DNA from 2 places in the Brachybacterium sp. JB7 genome. Region 2 is predicted to be linked to the other one. Evidence: predicted binding sites of a transcription regulator. Region 2 holds the regulator's gene; the other holds the start of a gene.

Region 1 (3,405 bases), on a different contig from region 2:
ACAGAACGAGTCCTCGCTTGGCTCCGTGCGCGCGAACCGGTCAACGCACTGCTTCTGCCCCACCACGAGGCCGACCTCGACGGCCCGGTCAGGGAATTCCTCGATGAACTCGCAGGCCGACGTCGCGAAACCATCTCCATCGGTGCGCACATCGCCCGAGAGCTCGGCCACGATCAGGTTGCCCACGTCGACGATCATGCCGGGGTCGAGAACATCGACCCGTTGCCCGACGGCTTCGAGGCGGAGCTCCAGGACTACAGACGCGAGATCTCCGGGCTCCTCGAGAAAGCCGTCGCACCACCCCACCTTGCTGACGACCTATGGGCCCAATGGCGCTTCTACGCATCGGAGGCCGTGCGGACGATGACCGAGCGCCTGGAGAGCTCGGAGCGCCTCTCCGGCGGCGAGCACACTCCTCACCTGCGCCGCGTGATGCTCGCGAACTGGCGTGCGAGGAACCTGGCGATCGCGGCACGTCTGAGATCGGCGAGCGCCGCTGTTCCCGGGGGCCGAATACTTTTCGTCGTCGGTTCCAGTCATGAGATGCCGCTGCGCACCGCGCTGGGCACTGCTCAATACGATCTCCGGCTCGTCGAGCTCGAGGAACTCGAGCCGTGAACAGAGGCGAGTGTGACCTGCGCCCGCCCGGTTCGCACCACTCCCAGCCGTCAGGTACGCTGATGCCTGCTCTTACGAGCGCTGGAGGATTCGCATAGCGGCCTAGTGCGCACGCCTGGAACGCGTGTTGGGTTAACGCCCTCAGGGGTTCAAATCCCCTATCCTCCGCCAGTGAAAGTGCCCCTCACCTCAAGGTGCGGGGCACTTTTCTGCATCCGGAGGCAGCGCGGCCAAGGTGCATGGGCCAACACCTGTTTCTGGGGGCGTACACCCCGTGATGGGCCTATACGGCGACGACCACAGGCCGACGCCAACGAAGTCCGGCCCGCAGCCCGCAGCCCGCCCGCTCAGCCCGACTCCGCCCCAGATCAGCGTCGGGCGTCAGAACAGCGTCGGGCGTCAGAACAACGCCGGCTGGGGCGTGAGATCCAGAGCGGCTGGAGCCTCGGCCCGTCTCGCCGCACGGCCTGCCGAGAGCCTCCGCTGCTCGGGCTGGTCCTCGTCCTCATGGGGGTCCAGCCCGTGCCGTGCGAGCAGCGGTCGCACCCGACGAGCAAGGTCCTTCCGGTAGCCCGACGGGGCATAGGAGGCATTCCCGTAGAACCGCTGATATCCGACGGCGAGCTCGGGATGCTCCCGCTGGATCCATTCCAGGAACCACTCCTTCGCTCCGGGGCGCAGATGCAGTGCGCCGAAGACGACTCGCACCGCGCCGGCCTCGGCGATCTGGGCAAGGGCCGACTCGAGCTGGGCGTTCGAGTCCGTCAGCCAGGGCATGATCGGCATGAGGAACACGGTGACGCGGAAGTCGGCGTCGGCCGCGGCCCGGACGGTCGCCAGGCGTGCCGCTGTGCTGGGCGTTCCGGGCTCGACCGCCTTCTGCAGCTCGTCGTCGAACACGGCGATCGACATCGACAGATCCACCGGGACCTTCTCGGCCGCTCTTTCCAGTTGGGGCAGGTCACGGCGCAGCAGCGTTCCCTTGGTGAGGATGGAGATCGGGGTGCCCGATTCGCCGAGCGCGTCGATGATTCCGGGCATCAGCCGATAGCGTCCTTCGGCGCGCTGGTAGGGATCGGTGTTCGTCCCGAGCGCGACGAGCTCCCGCGCCCAGGAACGCTTGGCGAGCTCGGTGCGCAGCACCTCGGCGACGTTGACCTTGACGATGACCTGCTGGTCGAAGTCGGCACCCGCGTCAAGGTCGAGATAGCGGTGACTGCTGCGCGCGAAGCAGTAGACGCAGGCGTGGGAGCAGCCGCGGTACGGGTTCACGGTCCAGTCGAAGGGCATCGAGCTCGCCGCCGGCACCTTGTTCAACGCGGATTTCGCGGTGACTTCATGGAAGGTGACGCCCCGGAACTCGGGAGTGGTCACGCTGCGCACCAGGCCCGACAGGCTCAGCAGCGCGGGATTCGTCGGCCCTCCGGCGGCTTCCTGATCGATCTCCTGCCCACTCCATCGCATGTCGCACAGTCGAACACTCGTTCGAACCGAAGTCAAGGCAGACCAAGACGGGTCAAGGCGGGCAAGGCAGACCAAGACGGGCCAACGCAGGCAAGGCAGGTCATGGCAGACCAAGACGGGCCCACGCAGGTCAAGGCAGATCAAGGCAGGCCGGCATCGCTACAGGCGCGGCCCGCCCGTGACCGCATCGGAACGCTCTCCCCCTCCCCCGCCATCTCCCGCGCGGCTATCCTGCCTTCGGCAACAGCACCGAAGACGCGAGGGGATCGCATGTCGATCGCAGGGACGGGCGGGACAGGCGGGTCGGACGACGGCCGGACCGGACAGGGATCTCACCACGACCCGCAGGACCCCGAGCAGCCCGAGCAGCCCGAGCAGCCCCAGCAGCCTGCGCAGCCCTGGCAGCGACCGCCCGCACAGGGCACCGATCCCGATGCGACCCATGTCCCGGGCACCCCTCACGCCCCCTCCGCCCCGGGAGCTCCGGCGCCCAGCTCCTCGTACGGGGTGTCGCCGTCGCCCGCTCCCACCACCCGCGTCGGCCCAGTCAGCCCAGTCAGCCCGGTCAGCCCGGGCAACCCCGTCGACCCGGTCGGCCCCGTCGGCCCCGTCGACCCAAGCGACCCCGTCGACCCAAGCGACCCAAGCGAGCCCGCCGATTACAGCGGCCCCGGCGGCCCCACTACTCCAGGCGGCCCAGGCGACGCCGGCTCCGACCCCGCCCAGCAGCCCTCCCGCAAGCGCTCCTGGGCCTTGATCGGCGTGGCGCTCGGCTGCATCGTGATTCTGCTGCTCGCCATCGGCGGCGGTCTCCTGTTCCTGGTGTTGAACCAACTGGGTGACCGTGAGCAGTCCGCCGCGTCGGGCACTGCGAGCAACGCCGAGGTCCAGAGCGAGACCGACGGGCCTGTGGATCCGACCAGCCTCTCGACCGACCCGGCCGACTCCCAGTTCGAGGGCATCGCCATCTATGAGGAACCCCCGGGAGACGCCGATGACCTGCGCGCCGTCCTGGCCAACAATCCTCTGACCGCCGGCTCCCTGCCGGACGTCTCCGCCTGCGATCTCCCGGCCACCCCGGTCGAACAGTCGACCGAGGAGCTGCAGGCCGTCCTCGATGCATCGGCGTCGTGCTTGAACAGCGTGTGGGCCTCGGCGATGTCTGATCGCGGCCTGCCCTGGGAGCCACCGACGGTCGAGGTCTACACCTACCCCGACGTGCCGAACTCCACCTGCGAGGCGGACACCTTCGAGCCGGACTACCCGCGGGTCTGCAACCTCAACAACGTCATCTACTGGCCCGTCGGCTACGGTGTCGGCGCC
Region 2 (3,405 bases):
TCACGAACCACGCACTGATGGCGATCGACTCCTTCGATTCCCTGGGAATCATCCCTGACCACGACGTGGTCGTCTTCGACGAGGCCCACGATCTCTCCGGGCGCGTCACCAGCGCCGTCACCGAATCCCTGAACCCCGGGATGCTCCGAGGGACGGTGAGGGATCTGCGCGGCCTCGGCGTCGCTGCCACCGCCCTGGACGATGCCGCCGAGGAGCTGCGCGAGGCGCTCGAGCTCGCCCCCGACGGCCGCGTGATCGGTGCCTTGCCGGAGCGCCTCGGCGACGCCGTCCAGCAGCTGCGGGTCGAGGCCCGCACGGCGCACTCCGATGCGAAGGACGCCGGGGACGACGCCACCGTCGGCACCGCCGGATCGCGCAAAGCGGTCCGCGCGAACCTGCAGGAGATCATCGAGGTGTGCGAGCGTCTCGGCGCTCCGGCCGATGAGGATGTCGTCTCGGTCTCGCATTCCCAGGCCACGGGACGCTCGAGCATCCAGGTGGCGCCGCTCAGTGTCGCCGGCGCGATGCGCGGAGCGATTCTGGAGAGCCGTACCGCCGTGCTGACCTCGGCGACTCTTGCTCTCGGCGGCCGTTTCGAGCCGGCAGCGGGCGAGGTGGGCCTCGCGCGGGCAGATCGCATGGGCCCGGAGTCCACGCCGCCGCGCGAGGACAGGAGCGCCTGGGCGGGCCTCGACGTGGGCAGCCCTTTCGCCTACCGGAGCCAGGGGATCCTGTACACGGCCCGGCACCTTCCCCAGCCCGGCCGCGAGGGCCCGTCGACGGCCATGCTCGACCATCTCACCGAACTGGTCGAGGCCTCGCACGGCGGGGCGCTGTGCCTGTTCTCCTCGCGTCGGGGCGCCGAGCTCGCGGCCGAGCATGTGCGGGCCCGCCTGGACCTCACCATCGAAGTGCAGGGTGAGGACTCGATGGCGAACCTGGTGCGGAAGTTCCGCGACGATGAGGATGCCTCTCTGTTCGGCACGCTCACACTGTGGCAGGGGGTGGATGTCTCGGGACCCTCGCTGCGACTGGTCACCATTGACCGGATCCCGTTCCCGCGCCCGGACGATCCGCTGGTCTCCGCGCGCCAGGAGCGGATCGCCCAGCAGGGCGGCAACGGCTTCATGGGCATCTCGGCCCAGCACGCCGCACTGCTGCTCGCTCAGGGGGCGGGGCGCCTGATCCGCTCCCATGAGGACCGCGGCATGGTGGCCGTGCTGGATCCGCGGCTCGCGACGGCGCGGTACGGCAGCTTCCTGCGGGAGGCGATGCCGCCGCTGTGGCCGACGTCGGAGCCCGAGATCGCTCTCGGCGCGCTGCGGAGGCTCTCGACCTCCTGAGCTCGGCCGGTGGGCGCCGTCGCCCCGGGCTGCGCCGGATCAGACCGAGCGCAGCACCGCGACGATCTTGCCGAGGATCTCGGCATGATCTCCCAGGATCGGGGCGAAGGCCGGGTTGTGAGGCATCAGCCAGACATGGTCGTCCCGCTGGACGAAGGTCTTCACCGTCGCCTCGCCGTCGATCATGGCCGCGACGATCTCGCCCTTCTGGGCTTCCTTCTGGCTGCGCACGACGACCCAGTCGCCGTCGCAGATGGCGGCGTCGATCATCGAGTCGCCGACCACCTGCAGGAGGAAGAGGTCCCCGTCGCCCACCAGGCGCGAGGGCAGGGTGAAGACGTCCTCGATCTGCTCCTCGGCGGTGATCGGCACGCCCGCGGCGATGCGGCCGAGCAGCGGGACGGTCACCGAGTTCGGGCTGATGTCGGGCTCGGCGGGTGCCTCCGGGGCGCCGTCGTCTCCCGGCATGACGATCTCCATGGCACGGGGGCGCTTCGGGTCCCGGCGCAGGAAGCCCTTGCGTTCGAGCGCCTGCAGCTGATGGGAGACCGACGAGGACGAGGTCAGGCCCACAGCATCGCCGATCTCGCGCATCGTGGGCGGATAGCCGTGCGCGGCGATCGCGGAATTGATGGTCTCCAGGACCAGGTGCTGACGACGGGTGAGGCCGGTGGTCGCGGAGTCGACCGGCGCGTCGCCGCGGGAGCGTATCGGCTTGGGCGTGCTCGGCGTCATCGTGGAGGCCTCCTGGCTTCGTCTGTCGGACCCTCGAGGTTCCGTAGTGATGTCACCCAGCGTAGGGCGGCACGCACCGGATGCCAAACATGTGTTCGAGATCGGCCTTGCGTGTCGCGTGACCGTCGGGCTACAGTCGCACAGACATTCGATCGAACAGGAGTTCGGATATGCATACGGAAACGGCCACGGTCCTTCCCTTCTCGCAGCATCGTGACGAGCGCGCCGCGCAGTCTGATCGAGCGGGCGTTCGACTCAAGGCCACCCGGCGGGGCCGGGTCGTCCTCACGGCTCTGGCGTTCCTGCTCGGACTGCTCGTCGCCGCCGCGCTGCTGCTGATGTTCGAGGTGCCCTCCGCACTGGCGGGCGGGGGAGCCGAGGAGCCCGTGACCCTCACCGTCGAAGCGGGCGACACCCTGTGGGGCTATGCCGACGAGTTCGCCCCCGACGGCATGAGCGAGCAGGAGTTCGTCTCCGAGGTGCGCAGCCTCAACCACCTCACGACGCCGCGGGTCACCGCCGGCCAGCTGATCGAGCTCCCGGCCCTCGAGGGCGCATCGCACTGATTCGCGAGCGGGCCGCTATCCTGTGCGGATGCACTGCCCGTTCTGCCGCCATCCTGACTCCCGGGTCGTGGATTCGCGTACGTCCGACGACGGCGCGACCATCCGGCGCCGTCGTCAGTGCCCGAACTGCTCCCGGCGCTTCTCGACGTCCGAGACGGCCTCCCTCTCGGTGCACAAGCGCTCCGGTGTGAGTGAGCCGTTCAGTCGGGCGAAGGTGATCTCCGGTGTGCGCAAGGCCTGCCAGGGACGCCCGGTCACCGATGACCAGCTCGCGATGCTCGCCCAGCGCGTCGAGGAGGACATCCGTTCGAGCGGCCAGGCCGAGATCGATGCTCATCAGGTGGGTCTGTCGATCCTGCACCCGCTCCAGGAGCTCGACCTCGTGGCCTACCTCCGCTTCGCGAGCGTCTACCAGGATTTCGAATCGCTCGACGACTTCGAGGCCGCGATCGTGCGGCTGCGCTCGGAGTCGGCCGGCACCGCCTGAGGCCTGCCGCGAGGACGCCGGCACGGGCCTCGTCGCCGGGTTCGGAGGCGATCGCGGAGCCGGTTTGCGACGATTCTGTGGATAAAGTTCAGGACCGCTCGTCGGTGTGCATAAGATGTCCCTCGTGCACTCACGCAGTGCACACCAGATCGGCGGTCGCGGAGGGGAAGCCGCGGCCGCCGATCGCCGTCTCAGGCGGGTTCGATCCCCGCCGGCAGGTCCCGTGCGTGCACCACGCCGAGGTGGCGCGTCGCCCGGGTCATCGCCACGTAGA

What was found. The regulator LexA, encoded in region 2, represses DNA repair genes until DNA is damaged. The targets are predictions, from matches to a motif close to TCGAACANNTGTTCGA.
Region 1: a site for LexA is predicted at 2,092-2,107, ahead of CIK81_RS16660 (Rv2578c family radical SAM protein). Genes of this name have one in related genera too.

The regions. Positions count from the first base shown of each region.
Region 1 covers NZ_QPGN01000025.1:10,519-13,923, forward strand. Annotated here, with positions in the region: gene CIK81_RS16650 (DUF5694 domain-containing protein) at 1-618, shown strand, start outside; tRNA gene CIK81_RS16655 (tRNA-Ser) at 702-789, shown strand; gene CIK81_RS16660 (Rv2578c family radical SAM protein) at 1,018-2,082, opposite strand; gene CIK81_RS18790 (hypothetical protein) at 2,353-3,405, shown strand, end outside.
Region 2 covers NZ_QPGN01000017.1:35,010-38,414, forward strand. Annotated here, with positions in the region: gene CIK81_RS15085 (ATP-dependent DNA helicase) at 1-1,343, shown strand, start outside; gene lexA (transcriptional repressor LexA) at 1,383-2,078, opposite strand; gene CIK81_RS15095 (LysM peptidoglycan-binding domain-containing protein) at 2,249-2,644, shown strand; gene nrdR (transcriptional regulator NrdR) at 2,673-3,131, shown strand; gene CIK81_RS15105 (ATP-binding domain-containing protein) at 3,323-3,405, opposite strand, start outside.